DNA from 2 places in the Trichocoleus sp. FACHB-6 genome. Region 2 is predicted to be linked to the other one. Evidence: riboswitches for the same ligand, from Rfam matches in the RefSeq annotation. Region 2 holds a riboswitch; the other holds the start of a gene.
What was found. Region 2 has a riboswitch for cobalamin ahead of H6F66_RS21390 (HupE/UreJ family protein). Riboswitches for the same ligand answer to the same signal wherever they lie in the genome.
Positions count from the first base shown of each region.

Region 1: it holds a riboswitch for cobalamin, as region 2 does, so the genes downstream of both, H6F66_RS18665 (sirohydrochlorin chelatase) here and H6F66_RS21390 (HupE/UreJ family protein) in region 2, are expected to answer to the same signal.

Region 1 covers NZ_JACJOY010000096.1:68,393-80,396, forward strand. Annotated here, with positions in the region: gene H6F66_RS18635 (Ig-like domain-containing protein) at 1-622, shown strand, start outside; gene H6F66_RS18640 (pentapeptide repeat-containing protein) at 918-2,675, shown strand; gene H6F66_RS18645 (lysophospholipid acyltransferase family protein) at 2,853-3,704, shown strand; partial or broken gene H6F66_RS29445 (hypothetical protein) at 3,849-4,153, shown strand; gene H6F66_RS18655 (aspartyl protease) at 4,150-4,515, shown strand; gene sipA (regulatory protein SipA) at 4,627-4,938, opposite strand; gene H6F66_RS18665 (sirohydrochlorin chelatase) at 5,021-6,007, opposite strand; cobalamin riboswitch at 6,044-6,174, opposite strand; gene H6F66_RS18670 (uracil-DNA glycosylase) at 6,316-6,957, shown strand; gene H6F66_RS18675 (P pilus assembly/Cpx signaling pathway, periplasmic inhibitor/zinc-resistance associated protein) at 7,243-7,665, opposite strand; gene H6F66_RS18680 (PEP-CTERM sorting domain-containing protein) at 7,777-8,502, opposite strand; partial or broken gene H6F66_RS29450 (LuxR C-terminal-related transcriptional regulator) at 8,902-9,093, shown strand; gene H6F66_RS18685 (nucleoside deaminase) at 9,103-9,531, opposite strand; gene H6F66_RS18690 (heparan-alpha-glucosaminide N-acetyltransferase domain-containing protein) at 9,743-10,855, shown strand; gene H6F66_RS18695 (hypothetical protein) at 10,990-11,199, shown strand; gene H6F66_RS18700 (response regulator) at 11,612-12,004, opposite strand, start outside.
Region 2 covers NZ_JACJOY010000106.1:20,327-32,330, forward strand. Annotated here, with positions in the region: gene H6F66_RS21375 (XDD3 family exosortase-dependent surface protein) at 329-1,198, shown strand; gene H6F66_RS21380 (S-layer homology domain-containing protein) at 1,350-2,720, shown strand; gene H6F66_RS21385 (hypothetical protein) at 2,783-3,217, opposite strand; cobalamin riboswitch at 3,319-3,467, shown strand; gene H6F66_RS21390 (HupE/UreJ family protein) at 3,538-4,197, shown strand; gene H6F66_RS21395 (M56 family metallopeptidase) at 4,471-5,313, opposite strand; gene H6F66_RS21400 (BlaI/MecI/CopY family transcriptional regulator) at 5,319-5,735, opposite strand; gene H6F66_RS21405 (SGNH/GDSL hydrolase family protein) at 6,274-7,344, shown strand; gene H6F66_RS21410 (M20/M25/M40 family metallo-hydrolase) at 7,496-8,554, shown strand; gene H6F66_RS21415 (CBS domain-containing protein) at 8,610-9,071, shown strand; gene nblB (phycobilisome degradation protein NblB) at 9,173-9,841, shown strand; gene H6F66_RS21425 (PEP-CTERM sorting domain-containing protein) at 10,495-11,316, shown strand; gene hpsE (hormogonium polysaccharide biosynthesis glycosyltransferase HpsE) at 11,603-12,004, opposite strand, start outside.

The sequences.
Region 1 (12,004 bases), on a different contig from region 2:
CGCGATCGCTCAAGGAGAAGGTATCGCCATTCTGCCACTCACCCCAGCCGCAAAGCCGTTGGATTTTCTGCCGAAATTTGGTTTAGTGCTAGGGTTCGCCAGAGATGGATCGGCAGGCACTTTCGTTAAATTCAACACAGATTACACGCGATCGCTTTTTCTGGTCACTAACTCTGGCGTACAGAAAGAACTCCTGCGGACAAACGGCTCAATTCTGGGTTGCGAATTTGCTCCCCAAAAGGAGATACTCTACTGTCTGCTAACACAGCTACTCACTGGAATAGATTACCAAGAACAGCCTTACATTGCCGCAATTGACATCAAAAATTCCACAAATCCTCTGGATGCAAATGCCGTGAAGCCGCTGTTGCTATTGCCCACCCAGCGCGACATTCACATGAGTTTGTCACCAGATGGGTTAGCGCTGCTATTCGATCAAGTTGTCACCTCCCCCGGAATACCCCCCACAGCGGATGGTTTGAGAACAGATGAAGGGCAAGCGATCGCTACCAGTAACCTCTGGCTGCTTCCCCTAACCTCCTCAAAACCAGGGGAACCCCGCACCCAGATGCAACCCGAACAGCTACCTTTACCAGGCTTACAGCCCCGATGGTTGCCGTAAAAGGGACTGGGGGCTAGGGACTAGGGGCTGGGGACAAGGAGAAATTTTTTCTCGCCATATCCTTGTTCCCAGGCTGCAATCACAAAGAACGCTTGCACTATCGGTGAGGCTCTTCGCCCCACTCTTAACATTCCCTGGCCGCAGCCCAGGAACTAAAAAATTGCCATGAGCGGGTAACAGCCTTCATTCTGTGTTTAGCTGTATCTGGGTAGACTGAGGAATAATTAACCACAGGCGCTTTAAGTGGAGTTGTTAGCTTATTCCTAGCGGCTAATCGCTTTCTGGCAACCGCCCCATGCAATTACATAATTTTCTCGACCGATATAAACAAGGAGAGCGCGATTTTTCCCATGTTGACCTCAGTGGAGCTAGCCTCAGTGGGGTCAATCTGCGCGATATCGACTTGACTGGGGCTGACTTGACTGGTGCTAACCTCAGCTGGGCAACTTTAAGTAACGCCAAACTCATCGGGGCAAGTCTGCGCCAAGCTGATATGCGTAGCGCTATCCTCAACGCTGCCAATCTCAATTCTGCAACTTTGAGCCGTGCAAAATTGGGCAAAGTAGACTTGCGTTTAGCAACCTTGCAAGAAGCAGACCTCAACTGGGCAGTTCTCCAAGAGGCAGACTTGAGCGGTGCTAACCTGGAGAGGGCTAAGCTGGATCAGATTAATCTAGAATCCGCCAAACTCAACAGCACTATTTTAATTGGGGCGGAGTTGATGGAGGCAAATCTGCGTCGCGCTAGTTTAATTAGCGCTAACCTCAGCAGCGCAAATCTCCGGGAAGCTCATCTGGAAGAAGCCAATTTACGAGAGGCGAAGTTGGTTGGCACCAATTTAACGGAAGCTGACCTTACCGCCGCTTACCTGCGAGGGGCAAATTTGAGTGACGCAAACTTGCATCGGTCAATTCTGGCGGGGGCAGATTTGAGCGAAGCAATTCTTAACGGTGCTGATTTGAGTCGGGTTAATCTGACTGGGGCTTATTTACTCAAGGCAACTTTAAGAAAAGCTTATTTATTACGAGCTATCTTGCAGGATGTGTATCTGTTACGTGCCGATTTGAGCGAGGCAAATTTACGCTCTGCGGATCTGCAACGGGCAGATTTGAGCGGTGCTTATTTGAGTGATGCCACTTTAAGTGAGGCTAATTTGGTCGATGCCTGTCTTTTGGAGAGTCATTTAATTCGCACCAATCTCGACCAGGCGCACATGACTGGCTGTTGCATCAGTAATTGGCACATTGAGGATGTAGATTTTTCCAAGGTTGATTGCCGTTATGTTTTTACTCGGTTCAATTACGCTACTAAAAAACCAAGCGATCGCTTTCCTGTGGGTCGCGATTTTCAGCCGGGGGAACTAGGCAAGCAAGATCCCGAACATGGCAAAAATGATCCTAATGCCTCGACCACAATAGAAGTTTTTTTGCAAGAATCTCCTAACTGGGAAGCGCTAGTCTTTACGCTGGCTCAGGTACAACTAGATTGCCCTGACTTAGAACTGAGTATTAAGTCTTACGAACAATTAGAGGCTCGGTATCTGCTGCGGCTGGTATCCAGCCATTTCGTGAATGCCAAAACTCTTGCTCAACGGGTTAGCGAGTTGTACCCGGAAATGCTTAGGCGGGTCACTTCTTCCCGCCAAGCCATGCTGGATCTGCTGCAAATCAAGCCTCGCTCAGAAAATGTGATAGAAACAGTACAGCCACCACAACCAACGCCACCGCCACCCTCACCAGATCAGCGGCTGCGGATGTATCAAGAAGTGGTCAAGCAAATCCAAATGATTATCCTCTCCCAAACGCCAGACCAGTTTGTGGACAGCGTACAGCGGCTTTTGAATTTCCTTAAAACTCAGGGGATCTCGACAGAGGAAATCCAAAAGTCAGTTATTAGTCAGGCAATTGTGAAGCGGGCGCGTCTTGACCCGATGTTTCAGCAGCAGTTGCTACGGTGGGAGGAAACGGCGGCGAAGGCAGCTCGTTTTTCGATGGTGGGAGAATCAGTACGGCTAGCGATCGCTCTCCTTTGGCCCGACCTTCCGCGAAAATGAAGGAATTGGGAATTGAAGATTGGGGATTAGGGATTGGGAATTGGGGATTGGGAAGAATCTTACCCAGTCCCTAGTCCGCAGCCCCCAGTCCCCAGCCTCCAGTCCCCAATCCCCACTCCCTATGTTTAAGGCGGTTGAGAACCATTGTTTGATTATTTTGAAACTTTTACAAACATTTTGCTGAATAAGGGTAAAGCATCTCACCATCAATTTGATGGTTGGTCTTTAGAAGAGCGAAATCCCGATGCAATTAAATCTTGGATGCCGATTTGGGAATGGTTTTACCGCTACTATTTTCGGGTTGAAACTGATGGCTGGCATCACATGCCCCAGTCGGGAAAAATGCTGATTGTGGGTTCCCATAATGGCGGCTTGGCTTCACCCGATACGTCTATGTTCATGTATGACTGGTTTCGCCGGTTTGGTTACGATCGCCTGATTTACGGGCTAATGCACCCGGCGGCTTGGAAGTCTCCTATTTTCGCCATCCCTGGCTCTATGGTAGGGGCAGTTATTGCTCATCCGAAGATGGCGATCGCTGCCCTTCAGCGAGATGCTTCTGTTCTGGTCTATCCCGGAGGTGCTGAAGATTTGTTTCGTCCCTACTATATGCGCGATCGCATTCATTTTGCAGGGCGTAAGGGATTTATTAAATTGGCGCTACGGGAAGAGGTGCCAATTGTACCAATTATTTCTTATGGCGCTCACGATACTCTGATTGTTTTGGCAGATTTTTATGACCAGGTACGCCAAGTACATGAATGGGGGTTTCCCTGGAAATTAGATTTGGATACGGGTGTTTTTCCGATTTATTTAGGGTTGCCTTGGGGTTTGGGAATTGGCCCTTTACCAAATTTTCCTCTACCAATACAAATTCATACTCGCGTATGTGCGCCAATTGTATTTGAGCGTTATGGTCGTGACGCGGCGCTTTGTCGTGATTATGTAAATGATTGCTATGAAAAAGTTTGTTTTCATATGCAGTTGGAACTCGATAGTTTAATTCTCAGTGTTAGGGCAAGTAGCTAAAATAAATTAGCCACAAAGACGCAAATTCCAGGAAGAAAAGAAAGCGATTGCCCTCTTTTCTTCCTGGAATTTCTCAATCCATAACCATAGGGGTTCAATTTTTTTTGCCTAAAAGAAAAGCAACTGCAACAGATGTTTAACACTATGACTGAAGCAACTCCAAAAAAATACGCCCGTAACGGTCGAGTATTTCCAGAACGCACGTTATCGCCAGACACAAAGCTGAAAATGAAGCTTTTTATAAGCGTTGTCGGATAATTCTTGAGCGAGTGCGCCCCAATTTAATCGAGGAACACTATGGCTGGTATATTGCCGTTGAACCAGACAGTGGTGATTATTTCATTGATGCTAATAAAATGATGGCTCATCAAAAGGTAAATGATAAGCACCTAAATTCTATCCACTGTATCTTTTGTTTGAATGAGACGGGAGCCACAGGCAGAATATGATTCAGGCTACTTTTGGCAGCAGGGGTCAGCTATATTTTGAAATAGATTTGATTACTGCTGCTGGCATAAATCTGACGGTAGATGTGCTATTGGATACAGGTTTTACAGGCTTCGTGGCAATGAACAAACAAGATTTAGATGGTCTTGATTGGGCTTTTATGCGTAGGGAAGAACTGCGTACAGCACAGGGAGAAGCATCTTTTGATATTTATTTGGGTAAGGTGCTATTGAATGGACAAGAGTTTGAAATCCCAGTTTTTTCAGGGGAAGAAATAACAGAAATATTGTTAGGTTCGCAGTGGTTAATGAATCTGCCTCTAGTGGTGAATTTTCGGGAGGGATTATTGACTTTGGGGGAATGAGCGATCGCACTCTACCAAAAAACGAACCGTCATCGCACAGAACGCTACAAAAAATAGAGTGCGAGTAGCTGGCTATAGCAGTATACAAGGAGTGCGATCGCATCCTTCTACTCAGCTGGGGTCAACAAAATACTTTTGTTCAGGTGATGTGGTGTGCGCTGTCCTATCCGTCACCTCTACCCCTGACTGGATTGATTCAGTTGTCACGGACACAGCCTCAATATACTGGCTATCCATCAAAAAAGCTCCCGTGGAAAACCGGACACCCCAATATCCCCCCGGACGACGATCCATAACAATGCCTTCTTCCCCAAGCTGAATCACATCAGGAGGACGCAGCATTGGCATCGGTTCCGCTGTTTTGACGTATGGTGGCAATGCTACCACCCGGACTCGCTCACCAATTGAAAATTCTTTAGACATAAGTTTTAGGTAAACGGTAATGAGTAATTGGTAGGAACATCTAGCCCTATTACCTATTACCTACTACCTATTACCCATTTGTTCAAGGCGCTTGCCAAATCTTCTCATGGTAACGCTCTAAATTCGCATAGGGATCGGCGGCGGCGTGGGAATGGTCGTGACTGTGGTCATGGTGGTGGTGGTGATGATCGTGAGTGTGTCCGTTACCGTTCCCAACTGCTGCTAGTCGGAATTTGCACATTTCACAATTCATCTGGACTTGTCCCAGCTGGGTTTCGATTTCCCGTTCTCGCAATACAGACAACAACTGCGGGTGAATGCCCATTTCTGGCAGACAAGTCATGGAGATGTCGGGATATTGTTCTTGCTGCTGGGCAGTAATTTCAAATATCTTTTTAACCAGGACTCCTGTAAACAGAAAATACGGCAGGACAATAATTCGTTTAGGCTGGTAGAGTCTGGCGCGACGGAAACCTTCTTCTAGACGTGGGTGGGTAATGCCGATAAAGCAAGTTTCCACAGTCTGATAACCGCTACCTTCCCACACAATCCGGGCAAGTTTATAAACGTCGCCGTTAGCATCGGGATCGCTGGAACCGCGACCGACAAATAGCAGTACGGTGTCTGAACGGTTCCATTGAGGTTGGTCTAGTTCAGCAAGACGCGATCGCCACAAATCCAAAATCCCAGGCGTAATCCCAAAATGTCGCCCGTAGTAAAACTTTAACTGGGGATGTCTAGCCCTTGCCCGGTCTAACTCATTGGTCACATCAAACTTATTGTGTCGCGCCGCAAATAGCAAAATCGGCAACACCGAAATTTCCGTGTAACCCTCCTCCACACACCGATCTACCCCCTCCTGAATTGTCGGGCCAGTGAGTTCTAGAAAACAAGGAAGAACAGGTCTAGAGGTGTCTAAAGCTTGATATGCTGCCGCAAAATCCAGCAAACTTTGCCGTCCGTCATTATCTTTTGTACCATGACCAATCATCAATAACGGGCGGTGTAGCGGTAGTGGTGATAATTCCAAGGACTGAGTAATTAGAGTGGTTGAATTGATAGTAGGCATGGATTTACAACTTTTTTCCTGTGCAACGCAGGAAATAGAATGCGCCTCGCAACAGGTAGGCATTCTGGCTAACGATTCGTCATACCCAAGGACAAAAATCGCTTACAGCTGCGGCACAGCCCCGGAATTACACCGGAGTTTCCCTACCCTGTTACGGTTCACGTTTGCCTTGCTATCTTAGCTGATTCGACTACACTTAGAATGCGGGGGGAGGGGTTGACTACCAAAGTTACTATAGGTTGCTTCCGATTTCTTCTCTCTTTTTTCTCTTGAAATCTGATGCTACTTCTTTGATAACGCCCAAGGAAATGAACGATAAATTTCACAAATTTATCAAAGAGCTATCTAATTTTAAATCTAGCAATAATGTGTTTAATCAGTATTCTTACGACCTTTTGGTAAATGAGGTCAGAAGAGAAAACTTATTTTTATACTTGAAACATCTAGCAGAAAGAAACAGCCAAATTTTGTTAGTTGGAGAAGCTCCAGGGCATAGAGGATGTCGTTTAACAGGTGTTCCTTTTACCAGTGAATTTATTCTATTAAATGGATTTGATGAAATTAGATTATTTGGCGAATCCAGGGGCTACCGGAAAACTAATGAGTTTGATCGAGTTTATAAAGAGCAGAGTGCAACCATTGTTTGGGAAGCCTTGCTAAAGTATCAGCAAATCCCTTTACTTTGGAATGCCTTCCCTTTTCATCCTTTTAAAGTTGGAAATCAGCAATCTAATCGAACGCCCACTAAAGAAGAAATAAATATTGGGGAGTATTTTTTAAAAGACTTAATTATATTATTTGATATAAATATTGTTGTAGCTGTCGGAAACGAAGCTGAAAAAACTCTCGCAAAAATGGGATTGGCTTTTCAGAAAGTTCGACACCCCGCTAATGGGGGAAAAAATAAATTTAATAATGGCATTAAAAATGTGATGAACACCCTAATATAAAATACTTGATGGCTGCTGAGGCAGACACAATGGCTGCCCCGCATTTGCATCTAATTCAACGCCAGATAAGGCTTGCACATTGCCCAAAGTCAGCTTCCCCAGTAATGGTTGCACAGGTGATGGGAGTCAAGAAAATCAGCTAAGGTGCAACCAAAAGAGGTTTCTGGAAGCGATCGCAATTTCCACAATTTGCAGAACATTCTGCCCCAGCATATTGAATCTGAGGGAAAAGATTGACTCTAACAACAGACAAGTTCATCATCTTTTATTTGATGCTGATGAAACTTATTTCGGGTTTTGTTGCGGCTGCTGACGCGATCGCATATTCTCCATAATTGTCTGCCGCTGTTCTTGAGTAAGCGTTGCGGAAAACTGCGATGCTGCCGACTGAAAAATACCTTGCAGTTGAGTTTTCTGCTGGTCAGATAAATTCATCGCCGCGAAAGCCCTACGCATATCCTGACCTTGGCCCACAGCAGCTTTAAATTTATTTTTTTGCTCTGCCGTTAGAATATTTTCAATTTGGGATCGAGTATTACTGCGAATCTGTTCGATTTTAGTTTTTTGTTGCGGAGTTAATTCGATACCCATCAATCCGCTAGATGCCGGGGCGCTTGGCGAATTGGTTTGGGCAAAAGCTGCACTTGAAGTGAAGGGAACGAAAAATACAACCGCTCCAGCTAACATCGAAATCAGTTTGAGTTTCACCGTGTTCTATCCTTTTTCCGGTTCGTTCTCTCTATAGTAAACAAAAAATATTCTCGATTGCATCCGAGGAAAGTCCTAAACCCAACCATGACTTTCGTCACGGATAATCTTTTACAAAATGCCCTTGCGTTGGCGACGAAGTACAGCTAACGCCAGAAAACTAGCAAAAACAATAGAGGCGATGCTGGAAGGCTCAGGGATAGAAGCGGGTACTACGTTTAATTGAACTCTCCGATAATTTTGCATCGCCAGCGAAATAGTTGACGATTTGGACGACGATGAATACGCTTTCCATGCGTTCAACCCTCTGTACCAGCCAGTGAATTGCACCTTCATTTCCCAGTTGCCATCCAGGGAACCTATAGCTAAACCATCAGTGCAGCAGGGCGACCAGGCGTGATCTGCGATGAAGACAGTGCCATCAGCAGATGCGATCGCTTCCCCCGGATCGTCTACCATCTTTAATGAGGCGGTATCCCCCGACAAATCGAAACGCATTTTTGCTGCGCCACCAATTACATTACCCGGCTTATCATGCACAGTGAATAGTGACAGCCCATCGGCAGCATCTACAAAGAAAAGGTGAGATTGCTTAGCAGTTAAATCCAGTGAGGCATCATTAGACAATCCACCGTAGTAGTGCGAACTGTACTTATAGTACTCGGCTGCTGTCTTGGTGGTACTGAAGGCTTTGATATATCCTAAAATGTTGCTGTTAAAGTCCCCTACTCCTGCCCTTGATTCTTGGGAAACCTTAATCATAGTGGCTGCTTCCGCTTTCGCGTGAAATAGCGGAATAAAGAGCGTTAAAGCTGCTAATGTCAAGAGTTTTTTCATGGGTTTTTCCTTTCTATCTCAACTGATAATAAAAGCAAAAATCAAAGCTTTCATTAAAGTTATAGTAAAGCTATATTAATTACATATGAATTTATTAATTAATACATCTTTATTCCGGGTAACTACGAATTGACTTAGTAATATAAAAGCCGTAAAGGTTGCCGATTTTTCTACTTTATTTGTGCTAGATAAGCACAAATAAAGTCAATCGCATCTCTAACAATCTGTTTGTAAGCAAAGATGTAGATCCCGGACTTCAGGCTTTTGACGCGGTTCCCTGCTTTTTAAGGAGGATTAGGGAGGATCTAGCCACAGAGAGTAGTTCAGGCATCTTAAATTTTATTTACAAACAGCTTGCAACAACTAACAACCGACTAATGGCTCCCCTTTCTTTGGGATGAACGAACACCCAGAGAAAGGGAAGTTTTGCGTTTAATTGGCGCTGGTGCCAATTATTGAAAAATTGCCCAAACTTTTTATATTTCTGAAGGAAAAGTGAAAAAGCACGTAACCAATATTTTAAGCAGCTTAAGTTTGCGCGATCGCACTCGACCCGCAATTTTTGCCAATTTAATTTTTACCCCAGCTTGATGAGCCGAATTAACTCTTAAATAATTGCAGAGATTCGTCCTTTAAAAGACCTTTGGTAACTTTTATTTTCTTAAAGCCCTTCGCAATAATTTCTTCACTGCTGAGATTTATTTGAGAAACACCAGCATCAATCAAGTCTTGAATCGAAGCCCCAATTACTATTTCAGATATTCCTGCCCAAATACAAGTCGCCGTACACATTGGGCATGGTTCGCAAGTTGTATATAACGTATAACCTTCTAAAGAAGGATTCTTAATTTTGGTTGTTAAACCGCGAATCGCGTTAACTTCTGCGTGGGCAGTTGGATCGCTATCCGTCTTTACAGTATTGTGGGCTTGAATGACTATTTGATTATCTTTAACGATAACTGCACCGTAAGGAGCATCTCCAATCTTTGCTTCTTCCAGCGCTATTTTCATAAAATCTTCTGGATTCATATTAATCCTCTAAAAAGGCAAAAAATTTCTGCTTACTCTGTGGTTGAAGGGCAAGAACTAGCATTGCACTCTGTTTACTTTAATATTAATCGTTTTGATTTTCTACCCCGCGATGCTAACTTAATCATCACAGTGATTGTCCTATTCCTACAGAGGGATGAAAATTCCTCAACCTTTCGTGCAGCAACTGGAACACTTCTGTAAATTAACTATGCGTTTAACTTCACTCGATGTATTTCGCGGGATAGCGATCGCAGGCATGATCCTCGTCAATAAAGCGGGAGTCGCCGACCAAGTTTATCCGTTTTTGGAACACGCCAAATGGCACGGTTGCACGGCGACAGACTTAGTTTTTCCCTTCTTCTTATTTATAGTTGGTGTGGCAATGATCTTTTCCCTTTCCAAGTACAACGAAGGGAACCGTCCCACCGCCGCCGTGTACAGGCGAATTTTCCGCCGAGTGGCAATTCTGTTTGTCCTCGGTTTGTTGCTGAATGGTTTCTGGACTTACAACTGGGACACCATCCGGATCATGGGAGTGTTGCAGCGCATCAGCTTAGCTTACCTATTTGCCGCCTTGATAGTTATCAACGTACCGCGAAAAGGACAGTGGGCGATCGCGCTACTATTACTCATCGGGTACTGGGTAGCGATGTCTCTTATTCCCGTTCCCGATTATGGCGCTGGAAACTTATCATCGCCGGAAGGAAACTTCGCCTCTTATATCGATCGCTTGATAATTGGTACAAAGCATCTGCATCCAGGCGACGCTTTTAAAACGATGGGAGATCCCGAAGGTTTATTCAGCACTCTCCCAGCAATTGTCACCGTCCTCATTGGCTACTTTACAGGTGACTGGTTACGTGTCCAACCCGTCCAAAGGCGCACCAGTATCGGTTTGGTACTGTTTGGCATCGGTTGCTTGGGTGTAGGTTGGGCGTGGGGTTTGGTATTTCCCATCAACAAGAGGTTGTGGACGAGTTCCTACGTCCTCTTCAGTTCTGGTTGGGCGTTGCTATTACTAGCAGCCTGTTATGAATTAATTGAAGTCCGAAATCGTCGCTGGGGGAAACCGTTTGAAGTGATGGGGTTGAATGCTATCTTCGTCTTCGTCGCTTCGGTTCTGCTGATTAAAATTCTCGTCAAAACTAAAATCGGAACTGGTGAAAACGCACCCAGCACCTATACCTGGATCTACGAACATTTATTCTTGCCTTGGGCAAGTCCGATGAATGCTTCCCTGGTGTTTGCCGTACTAACATTGTTGTTCTGGTGGGCGATTTGCTACGCGATGTATCGCCAACGGTGGTTTGTCAAAATTTGAGGCATCGCTTAGGTTTTCACTCGCGCAATGACAGGGATCACAGAGTTGTTAGAGCTTTGTCACCTGATTTTATAGATTGCGATCGCTTAGGATTCTACGGAAAAAGTTGAAATTGGTAATATCAAATTTCTTCTATGATTATGCCGATTGAGTTTTTTCCTATCGAAGTCACTATTGAAGATATCGTTGCTCAGATATTTGTCTCGCGGCGGATTACTCGTATTAACCAGTATCAGCTGAAGTATGTCCTACTAGCTAAGGATTGGCTGGACGAACAAGAACAAACATTACTAAATCGGCTGTTTTATGGTGTCCGGCATGGATTACTGCGAATAGGCGAGTGAGTCGCGGCAGCGATCGCGTACCTTATACCTTAGATCGCGACATCCTCTTGGCTATTCGTCTGTTACAAATTATACATTTAAACTAGAAAAAAATTATTTATTAGTCTTAGCCGATAATGCAAAAGCTGGAGAACGAAAAATAATTCTGGCTCTTGATTACCTAATATGCCAAAAAAGTAGTTGAATAGGTAAAAAAGGTAAGGAAATGCTGCTTATAAGCAAAGCTAAAGCCTGGTGTGTATTGGAGTTCGGGGAATCCCCAGAAACCAGGTCGTCAGTCTTTTGTGCAAAAATCTGACCAAGTTAGCGATAAGAACAAAGCTAAAAAGCTCTGGGATCTGAGCGCAAAGTTACTTGAAATTGCGTAATTTTCTGCGGGGCTTTAGCCCCGCAGATTTCGGTAGACAGACACTTACCGGACACTAGCCGAAATTATGCTTTTTTTTTCCAACTTACTTAATTGGCAAGCCGATTCCAGAGGCTGTCGTCGAATCGGAATTTTAATTATGAACTCGGCTCCCTGTCCCGGCGCTGAAATACACATTATCTGACCACCGTGTTTGGAGGCGACAATTTGGTAGCTAATAGACAAGCCCAAACCAGTACCTCTACCTGGGGGTTTCGTTGTAAAGAACGGGTCGAATAGGCGATCGCGTACTTCAGGTGCTATACCAGGGCCATTATCCCCAATCCGAATAGTCACGAAGTTACTATCGGTTACTTCCGTGCGAATCCGAATTAAGCTCAGGGAACAGTAAACATCTTCGGGCGATCGATTTTTGTCATAGTCCTCCAACGCATCAAT
Region 2 (12,004 bases):
CCGTTTACGGTCGGGGAGTATGTCAATCTTCACTTAAGCCAAGTACGAGAGGGTTAGAAATAATTGTAAGTTGGGTTGAGGTGCCTCAACGTAGGCAAAATTTAATATTTTAAGCTTCTATCCCTCCAGTATTGCCCAAGCCCCAGTAAAAATTCCCAAAATATCTTGATATTCTTTTTTGTTACTTACGTATAAATACAGTTTATTTTTTAGTAATTCCTTAGTTCAACATTAGCCAATCTTGATTTAATCTTTATGGATTAATTAATAAATTAAGGTTATAAATTTAATTAGATAAATTTAACCCAAACAAAGGTTTGTCTATTCTATGAAACTACGGAATATTGCTACTTTAATTGCTGGTATGGCTGCGAGTCTAGGACTGATTTCTATAACTGGACAACAAGCTAATGCGGGAACGTTATATCAAAATTGGAACTATAGTATTGATGCTTTCAATGATGGCTCTGGTGGCTCGGCTTATGACATCAAAAGCATAGCAGTTAAGGAAACCGCTGACAGCATTTTTGTAGCGCTGACTGGTGGTATGCCATTGACAGGCACTTACGCCAGTGCTGCTGTTGACAAAAACATCGGCTGGGGCGACTTGTTCTTCAACTTTACGGGTAATAATTTTCAAACTGCTAGTGATGCAAAAAGTTTGTTTGGGATTCGCTTTGCAGGGACAAACGATTCTAATGCTTCCAGCACTGGCGTTTACAAAAATGTCCAGGCAACTAGCGTTACTGGAATCAATAATGGATACAGCAGTTTGCAGCAATACAATGATGCTGGATGGTATAAAACCAATACTCTAGGCACCGATTTGCCAACCAAAGCTGATGCCTATGGATATCTCGGTCAAGGCTCAGTTCTCAATGTAATTGGCTCAGGTACAAAAGTGGGCGATATTACTATGCTCACCGCCGGGGCTTTGACTGCTGCTGGACTTGACTTTGCCCACTTCGCTGCTAGCGGCACTGAAACCATTGGTTTCCAGTTTAGTAAATCTCTCTTTGATAGCGGTGACTACTTAGCTCATGTGTTTGTAGAGTGTGCTAATGATGGCGTTGCACTGGCGGGAGAACTTAAAGATGTGCCAGAACCAACTGGGCTTGGAGGTCTTGCTGTAGTAGGTTTAGTTGTGGGTGGCTCTCAACTACGCAAGCGTCGCCGGGTGAGGGTGAGTGTAAATTAAGCTTCTTAAGAAACCGAAAACCTAGAAACCCGGTAAATTAAAAGTTACCCGGTTTTTGGCATTTGACTTATCTGCCCTTAAACACACACAGAGGAAACCAGCTTTACGATATGCGTTAGCGTAGGAAGAAAGAGTTGTTTTCTAGTGTGCTGTGTTGCTTCATAAACGTCTTGCTATACGTGTCGGGTTAATCGGTTGCTTGTTGATTTCCTTAAGTGCTTGCGCCAACAGTGCTAATCGGGAAGCGCTTGAGCGATCGCTCGCAGCAGACCCTAAACTTAAAGAAAACCCTATTACTCTGGGAACGCCTGCTTCCAACAATCCTCAGAACGATAAACTGGCAGGTTTTCCCGCAGAAATACCCATTTATTCAGATGCTCAGGTGCAAGAAGTCAGACCAGCGACACCTGACTCTGGTCAAGGTCAGACAGCCCGTTTTACAACCGATGCCCCCAGTAACTCAGTTCTAAGCTTTTACCAGCAACAGTTTCAATCTAATAACTGGGATTTGGTCAGCGAGTCCGAAACAGGTGGCATCGAAAACACATTGGTCGCTCGTCAGAATAACCTGCAAGTTACGGTGTCCGTCCAGTCAGTTTCTGGCACTAGCAACCCCACGCCTACGCCCACTCAATCCGCTGTTGGTAACAATTCAGACATAGCCACAGAATTTACAATCAGCTATAGCCGCGATGCCAGCGTTGCCACAATACCGCAGGGAAGTAATTTAAAAGATATTTTCACTCAGCCAGCTAGTGAAAATCCCGCGCCCTCAACTAGCTCATCAGTATTCACTGATATAAATAAAGCACCCCAAGAATTACGTCAGTACGTAGAAGACTTAGCAGCATTGGGGGTACTTACTCAAGAGTCGGTTGGCTCCAAAAATAACCCAACTGCCAGCGGACAGTTTGAACCGAATAAAACTATCACCCGCCGACAATTTGCGCGGTGGCTGGTTGCAGTTAATAATCAAATTCATGCCAATAATCCAGGCAAACAAATCCGTTTGGCATCAGATAGCGCTCAACCAGCTTTTCAAGATATTCCCCGAAATAACCCAGATTTTTCAGCTATTCAAGGTTTAGCGGAGTCGGGGTTAATTCCCAGTCGATTGACAGGTGATGCTACTGCTGTTTTATTTCGCCCGGATGCACCTCTAACCCGCGAAAATCTGATTCTCTGGAAAGTGCCTCTAGATACGCGCTCTTCTTTACCCACAGCTTCAGTTGACGCGGTAAAGCAAACGTGGGGATTTCAGGATGCAGGGAAAACTGAACCCAAGGCTTTACGGGCGGTGTTGGCAGATTTCCAGAATGGAGATTTAGCGAATATCCGGCGAGTTTTTGGGTATACGACGTTGTTTCAGCCGAAAAAACCTGTAACTCGTGCTGAGGCGGCGGCGGCTCTGTGGTACTTTGGCGCTGAAGGTGAAGGAATATCAGCTCAAGATGCTTTGCAGAGTCAGCGTCAACAAAGCCAGCCATCACCTACACCTTTAAGTTCTCCAAATCAGCAGTAAATAGTGATGTAGGTTGGGGAGCCACCTCTTTCATTGAGGTGCGCTCCCCTTTCAGTTACCTTCTAACGCAACCAACCCCAATTCATGCCTTGAGATTTAGGCACAGGTTGCAAATTTTTAGTTTTACTTGTAGGCAATTTTAAACTTTTAATAAGTTGATCGTTGTCATCAATTATCAGAATTTCCTCCAGCGCCTCATTGATTTTCCAAGAGTTGGGATCGGCATTAATGCGCTTATTTAAAACATCCAACTCAGTATCAAGGATGGCTTGAGCTTCCACATCATTTTTGGCTTTAGCTAATTTTACTTGTAACACTTCTAATCCATCTCGAAGTAGGCTAATTTCTGAGGAATTAGGCAGATTTTTAACTAGCTGAGTGATGGCGGCTTGGGTTTTTTGAGCTAATGCAACTTGATTCCCTGCCAATGAAGGCACGTCAGAAACACTTGGTGTAAAGAACATTAAAGCGGAAGTAACAAGACAAGTTACGCACATATTCGCTCACTCCTCAAATAAAGTTCGTTCTCTCTGGCGGTTTTGCGGTCTTTGCAGTTAATTTTACAGACATTTTTTCAAATGCCAACCCTGAAGTGATATGATTGCTCTGCTCAATCGGTTCTGGTGAGGAGCAGCCACCAGAGTTAAGGGGAAAGTTCGGTGCAAGTCCGGCGCTGTCCCGCAGCTGTGATGAGGCATTAGTTACAGCCTCTAAGTCAGAATGCCCACCGATGGGAGATAAAGGGACTGGGGAAAATTCCCAATTCCTAATTACCAATCAACAGTAAAGAATTTGATACATCTGCGAGGTACAGATTATGACTAAAATTAAACACTTTAATTTCTTCAAGCTACTGCCAAGATACACAAGCGTCGCTGCTTTAATCGGGGTTGGCTGTTTAATTGCCCAAAAGCCTGCTTATGCTCACCATTCTATGGGCGGTAACGTACCTTCTAATTTCTTTGAAGGGTTCCTCTCAGGGCTGGCGCACCCGCTGATTGGCTTGGATCATTTTGCTTTTGTGATTGCTATTGGGTTACTGGCGGTTGGACAAGTGCAGGGCGCACTGATACCAGCGGGATTTGTTCTAGCAGCAATGGTAGGAACTGGGATTCATTTACTGAGCGTTGATTTACCAGTAGCAGAGATAATTATTGCTGTAAGCGCGATCGCATTTGGGGCGATGCTGGTAAAACAAAATAAACCTAACTGGATTTTACAGATGGTTTTGGGTGCGATCGCGGGTTTGTTTCACGGTTACGCTTATGGTGAGGCGATTATCGGTGCTGGGATGACTGAGTTATTTGCCTACTTACTGGGTTTTACTTTAATTCAGTATGGCGTTGCTTTTGCTGCTTTCCGGTTTGGTAGTGCGGCGACCCAGAAATTTAACACTCAACGTTTATCCTTTCTGCAACTCGCTGGTTTAGTTATATCTTCAATTGGTGTTGTATTCCTCGCGTCGTCAATTAGTTAGTCATTATTAAATGACGTTTGAACGTTTCAACTTGACAAATTGACAATTGATATCAAGTCTGGTTGATTACCCGTAATTTTCTGGAACCCGGAACCCCACCTCGCTTGCGAGGAGGCAGTTGATTTTGGTTGGCGGTAGGGGCATGGCAATGCCATGCCCCTACAAAATGTCGCAATTTTCGATATTTTCTAAGGGTTGTATGAAACCACCCTGCTGCTAACCGGGGAGCCACAGCCGCAGGCGAGGAGAGGTTCTTATATTTCGACCTACAAATTATGTGTGAAATGGCAAACTAACCAGAGGCAGAAACGCCAAAACTAACCACTTCCAAGACCACATATTATTAGGGCATCGTGGCAATGGTTCTTGTGAGAGAAGCGCTTCTATGCGCTCCGTCAACCGATTTGGTGGTGCCACAGAACTGAAAGCAGCACAGAAATTATCTGATTGAATCGGTGGACAGCTTCCCACCCAAAGCAGAGATTCAGCTAACACTAAAGAATCTACCTTTTGTGCCGCCCATCTATCGGCTCGTAGTTCGCGCAAAAGCAAAAGTTCCTGCCACAAACTTTCTGTATTCGGTAGAAAAGATGTAAGCGATCGCATCCATCCGAGCCAGAAAAACCAAAAGGTATCCCGATAATAATGATGCCCTTGCTCGTGGGCAATTACAGCATCGAGATGCTCCGTATCCAACATTTCCAATAATCCCCGGCTAACGACTAATTCCGGTTCCCAGAAACCAACCTGGGCGCTAAATAGAACGTTCGCGTCGAGAAAACGAACTGTGCCGTCAAGTTCGATTTGGGGATAAGTGCGTGTTTGTCGCACAGAACGCCATCCCTCAATTGCTAATTTGAGGCATAAAACGACAGCATACCCTAGAAAGCTTAGAGCCAGAGAATAGCTGAACCATCCGGTTTGCAACCCTCCCATTTGTCCGTTGGCACCCATGCACAGCAGCGCGATCGCTGTCATGATTAGTAACAGTGGCCCAAACAGAAATGACCAAAGCGCTGTTTGCCAACGTTCTTGCCAATTTCCTACAGGATAAGACCATCGCCATCTCAGAAACCAAACCAACAAGAGCGCAAAAAGAATCATCACTAAGTGCATTACTTTTACTCCTCTCTAGCTTGACGTGCAGCCGCCAGACGAAGCGCGATCGCTTCTATTTGTTCTAAACTGGCAGAGTCGAGACTATCTGCGAAGGCGGCGACGACATCGGGGTTTCCCACTGCCAAAAATTTGTGTAACTGATCGTGAGCTTCTATTACCTGCGCCTGGGAGCGAGAAACTAAAGCTCGCCAAGAAAATGTTCGTTCTTTTTTATCACACGCAAGCCAACCTTTCTCAGTCAAGCGACGCAGTACCGTTGTGACTGAAGTATAAGCTAACTCTCGCTCAGGATCTGCCAAAATGCGTTCGTGTACGTCCTTAACGGTGGCAGAACCAAGTTCCCAAATGATACTCAAAATCTCTCTTTCCAAAGGCCCCAAGGACATTTGTTTAGGGCGGTAGTTGGGCATCGAAGCCATATTATCAAATCCAATTAAATAGTTATCTTGTCGGTAATGGTTGCTAATCACAATTAGTTAATAATTGTACCATTTGTCTTAAATGTTAATTCCCAAGAGCAACTTATTTCTAAATAAATTAGTCCCAGTATAATCAACCCTTCTTATGTAACCTGTAGGATAGGCTCTCATAGCCTGTCGCTCTCGTGACGCGGAAGCGCTACAAAAGAAGATATATTTCACAACTTGTTTAGGCGTTATATAGCAATCCTCGGCAGAGTTTTGAGCCAGCCCTTCAGATAGCCGACTTCTCTTACGAAGTCGGCTATCTCGCCTTCACGAAACATCTAGGACTGCTATAGCTTTACCCAATAAGTGCGCTGGGTTTCGTTTTAAAAGCTCAGGCGTGACCGATCTCCGTAATCTTTTCGCTACCCCGGTTTTTTCTGAAATTAGTAAAAACTTTACAGAGAATTCACACTAACTATGTATTTACTGTGTGCAAATACACAGAAAAAGTTTTAGAGTTAAAGACCAGCAGAAAATAAAGGAAGGATAAATGACCATGCAAAAACAAATTCTCGCCGCAGGATTTTTCCTCTTATCTTTCATGTTGCCGCTGAAGGCAACGGCAGCAACATTATTTAGCGGGCTTTACATATTTGGTGACAGTATCTCGGACACAGGTAATGTTTTCAATGTGTCCACGGCTCTAAACGCCAGCAATCCCAATTTCCCAATCATTCCTCCTAGCCTTTTCTACTCTAATGGACGTTTTTCCAATGGCCCGGTATGGGTAGATTATCTCGCCCAAGATTTAGGTTTAAGCCTGACTCCGTACACCGATCCCACTTTGGGTACTCAGCCAATTCAAGGCATAAACTTTGCTTTCAGTGGTGCTACTACAGGAACTGATAACACTATTTTTCCTCTTTTACCAGGATTGCAGCAACAGATTGGATTTTTTGACAATCTGATACCAGCTTCTCAGACTGCTGACAAAAATGCTCTTTATATAGTCTTGGCTGGGGCTAATGATTACTTGCCTACACAAAGCAGTTTTAAGCCTTATACAGAACCTGACAAAACCATCGAAAACATAACCTCTGCGGTTAGATCCCTGGCTGCACTGGAAGCTAAAAATATTATGGTAGTTAACTTGCCAGATTTGGGCAAACTGCCACTAACCTCCGGAACTCCGGATGCTGATAGGCTCAACGCTTTAACCAAAAAACATAACTCCAGTTTGTTCAAAACTCTGGATAATTTGAGTGACGATTTAGCGCCCGATGTTAACCTAATTTCCCTGGATTTTAATTCGGCATTTAATGACGCGATCGCTAATCCAGCAAAATATAATTTCACGAATGTCACTGACCGTTGTTTATTCAACCCTCAATGTACGAATCCTAACGAGTATTTGTTTTGGGATCAGATCCATCCTTCAACTGCGACTCATAAGATACTGGGAGAATTAGCCTATTCAAGGTTGACAGCACCAACCGAACCTGGAAAGAGCGTTCCAGAACCGGCTTCGGCGCTGGGTATATTAGCTTTTGGTGCTTTAGGTGCGGGTTCGGTGTTGAAAGGTAAACAGAAAAAAGTCAGAGTAGGTGCGACTGAAGTATAAATGTTAAATGGGTAGAAGCATCCCATTTTTGGCAACGCGATGCTCCAAAAACAAAGCCTGTCAACGCAACGGCTAGAATAAAGCCGACGCACCGTCTAGGCTTTGTTTGTTCGCCCTTAACTTTAGTTGTCAGGCGTTTTTACTTGTAAGCATGACTTTGTTGGATTACGACAATCTTTTCCAAACGATTGAAGAATTAGTGCTGCACCATTCTCCCAGCGGCGCTGAGGGAGAAATTGACCAGCTGTTAATCAGGCGATTTCAGACGGCTGGCGTGGAAGTTTGGCAGGATAGTGCAGGTAATGTAATTGCCAAGATTGCGGGACAAAATCCACAAAAAGCGATCGCTATCACCGCCCACAAAGACGAAATTGGTGGCATCGTCAAACAAGTTGGCAAGGAGGGACGGGTAGAAGTTCGCCGTCTTGGAGGCGCGTTTCCTTGGGTTTATGGCGAAGGCGCTGTAGACTTACTCGGAGACGAGCAAACGATTACCGGAATTCTCTCTTTTGGATCGCGTCACATTTCCCACGAATCCCCCCAAAAGTCCCAGCAAGAAGATACTCCGGTGCGTTGGGAAGATGCCTGGGTGGAAACTAAATGCACTCTCCCAGAACTAGAAGTAGCAGGAATTCGACCGGGAACCCGAATGGTAGTCGGGAAGCATCGCAAGCGCCCGGTCAGAATGAAGGATTGGATTGCCAGTTATACGCTGGATAATAAGGCATCTGTGGCGATTTTGTTGGCGCTGGCGGAAACTGTAAAAAAGCCAGCAGTTGATGTTTATTTGGTGGCTTCTGCTAAAGAAGAAGTTGGCGCAATTGGCGCGATGTACTTTACCCAGAAGCAGCACGTAGATGCTTTGATTGCCTTGGAAATCTGCCCATTGTCGCCGGAATACCCAGTTGCAGACGGAGTAGCGCCAGTATTGCTTTCTCAGGATGGCTATGGCATCTATGATGAAACGCTGAATTGGCAGATACGGCAAGTAGCGCAAAAGTTGTTTATTCCGGTGCAATTGGCGACGTTGAGTGGTTTTGGCAGCGATGCCTCAATTGCGATGAAGTTCGGTCATGTTGCTCGTGCAGCTTGTCTCTCCTTTGCGACGCAAAACACGCACGGTTACGAGATTGCTCATTTGGGAGCGATCGCTAACTGCACCCATATCCTTTGCGCCTACTGCGAAACAGAATTTGCCAATAGCTATTGATCCCCGCAATTACCTACAATGAAGCTAGCCATCCTGTGACAGATGTTAGCCACGTATGTCGAAAACTGTAGCCGACGTTATGAGCCGCGACCCCATTTTGGTGCGGACTGACACGCCTCTCAAAGAGGCTATCCAAATCCTGGCAGAACGACGCATCAGCGGTCTGCCAGTGGTGGATGAGAATGGAAAATTGGTGGGGGTACTCTCAGAAACCGACTTGATGTGGCAAGAAACAGGGGTGACTCCCCCCGCTTACATCATGTTTCTAGACAGTGTGATTTATCTGCAAAACCCAGGCACTTACGAACGAGAACTGCATAAGGCGCTGGGGCAAACAGTCGGGGAAGTAATGACCTCTGATGCAATTACAATTGCACCTGATAAATTTTTGCGGGAAGCCGCCGCACTAATGCACGAGCGAAATGTGCGCCGTTTGCCAGTGATTGATCAATCAGAGCAAGTGATTGGCATCCTCACTCGTGGGGATATTGTGCGGGCAATGGCGGCAGAAATGTAGTACCTATAGTCATTACTCACCCTAAGAGTAGGAAAGTAAAATCCCTACCCAACGTTTTAATCCAACCTTCAAACATCGACGACAACTAACAACAAATAATAATGAGCATTACCCCTGAGTCTGTTAAAGAATTGCTGGGTTCAGATAATTTTGGCGATCGCATCCGTGCGGTTAACCAGTTGCGCCAGTTAGAAGTGGCGATCGCATTTGAACTAATTCAACCTGTTGTTACTGACAGCAATACCAGAGTTCGATATGCAGCTGTCAGCCAGATGGATACGCTGGGACACCAAGATTTACAAAAAAGTTTAACAATATTACGCGATCGCCTCTTCAACGACCCTGAAGCCGACGTACAAGCTGCTGCTGCTGATGCACTGGGAGCGCTGAAGCTAAAAGATGCCTTCTTAGACTTGCAGCAAGTTTACCAACAAAGCCCTGAATGGCTCGTCAAATTCAGCATTATTGCCGCCTTGGGAGAAATGGGCGACGAGCGAGCTTTTGACCTGTTACAAGAAGCCCTCACCTCCGATAATGACCTGGTACAAACAGCTGCTATCTCCTCACTAGGAGAACTGGGAGATCCGCGAGCAGTTTCCCTCATCGTTCCCTATGCTACCCATCCAGACTGGCAAATCCGCTACCGAGTAGTACAGGCGCTCCACAGGCTAGGCGGATCAGAGGCACGCTCTACATTAGAAGCTTTGGCAAATGATCAAGTCGAGCAAGTAGCCGAAGAAGCTAAAACTTCTTTAAACTCCGTCTCTTAGCCTGTCTAATAGCATTTGTAGTGTTGCCGAGCGCACCGATTTGAGCAAGCGTATACTAACCTAAAAAAGTTTATTTTCACAGCTAGGGCGAAGCATTTACCAAGTTAACCAGAGCTTAATCTCCAAACTTGGGTACAAGTGCTTCGCCTGTTTTTGCAGCTATCTAATTAAGTATTTTCCCATAGAAATTTTTAATTACAGTTACTCGTTGAGCAAATATCTCAGTATTCTCCGAAAAAATATGATTTGAGCATCAGTAATTTGACGGATATTTTTATTAATTTTATTTATTCCCAAACAAGGAAAATTGAAATAATTAAATATTGACTTATTTCATCTTCCTTTTACCCCAACTTTATAAAAATCTCCCCGAAGTACGAAACATCTTGAAGAGTAAGTGAAGTTACCTCCGCATTCTTGCCAACCTCTAGTAGTAACCCCTATAGTGAGAATAACCAAAGCAATCAAGCTTATTTACGCGACCTACTGAGTTGAGAATTCAAAGCTAGAGTGATCCCTTAGATAACTGAGTTTCGTCCATCAGGTGCTTAAGTAGTTTCCAACACAATCATCCTTAACACTCAAGCAACTTGTCCGGTTCTACTAAAAAATAGTCACTCAACTCAAACGCTAAATAGGCGGAGATTGAAATCTTGAAAACCACCTCGATCCTCAAACAGAACCTCATGAAACTCAAACAAGCTTCAACTATCGTTGGTTTACTCGCTAGCAGCGCCCTCGCGCTCTCCGTAGCTCCCGCCCAAGCATTTAACTTTAATTCCGGTGCTGATTTGGGAACCTGCGCGGCTGTTCCCCTGGAGAATCTCGGTAACAATACGGCTTCTGCTGGTCCTACTTCATGCACCACTGCTGACGGGATTACACTTACAGCTGGTGCAACTAACCCGGTTTCCGGTGGTGCGAAACTGACCAAGAAAGAAGTTAATGGGGTCAAGGGTGTAGGTGTATACAACGATTCCAGCAAAGCAAATCTTGGAAGTCAGCAAGAAACTGACTTCGGCGAAACCCTCACCTTATCGGTTGAGAAACCTACAATATTTGAATCCCTCGATTTGTCTTTCCTGTACCAGAAAGGCGAGTTCGGCGACTTCCTCAATGAAGTTGCTCAAGTTACAGCAGGTGGGTTTACTGGAACCCTAAAGGTTCTTAGTGCTACTCAGGCTCAGTGGAACTGGAACGGTATAGAGCAGTTAGTCACCGCATTAAGCCCCTCTAATAAGTCTGGCGGCGGCTTGTACAGTATTGTGAATCCTTTCGGAAATACAGCAGTTTCCAGCATTGTATTGACATCTCCCCAGGAAGCTGGAAGAAGTTACAGATACAGTGACTTTGCTCTAGCAGGAGCCAAAACAGCTTCAGCTTCCGTTCCTGAACCAACAACTCTTGCTGGTCTGGGACTTGTAGGTGGGTTGTTAGTTGCTTCTCGTCGTCGCAAACGTAGCCAAGCTAGCTAGTTTTGAATTCTCAAGCAAATTAAATATAATTGGGGTAAGAAGCAGAAGTATGTTTCTTGCCCTGTTTTTTTGAGATTATTTCTCAAGCAAGCGAATCTAATGTAGGGTGATTGATTGACAAAACTCTATCGCCCTCACCCCCAATCCCTATCCCTCAGGGAGAGGGGAGTCAATCCGAATCTTGTCCCCTCTCCCTGTAAAAGAGGGCTGGGGTGAGGGCGGTTTGGGCAAGAGCTATCTTTGATTCATCACTCAACCAGCGAAAGTAGGGTGGGAAGAAACCACCCTACTTTCTTGTCTTCAAAGATTGACTCCACAGGTAAAAAGGACTGATTAAACTACTCAGTGAAAACTCCATGTCACAAGCAGCAGCAATATCTGCTTTCTGAACTACTTGATACTTGACGAACAGGTAGATGAATTTCCGCAAATCGTTAATGATATAGATGGGAAAAGCAAAAGGTCTCTGCCAAACTTTTAGCCGAATCATGCGGATATGGTGTCGAGCTAAGCCAATCCCGCGTACAACAGAGATTAAGTAGTTTCGCTCCATTCGCCAATGGGGAATTTTATGAGCAATCTGCATCTGTGGGTTGTACCAAATCTCCCAACCAGCATTCTGAATATATGAGAGTGCTTCTAAGTCTTCACTAGCTAACATGGATTCCCCCACTCTCCCCTTGAGAAT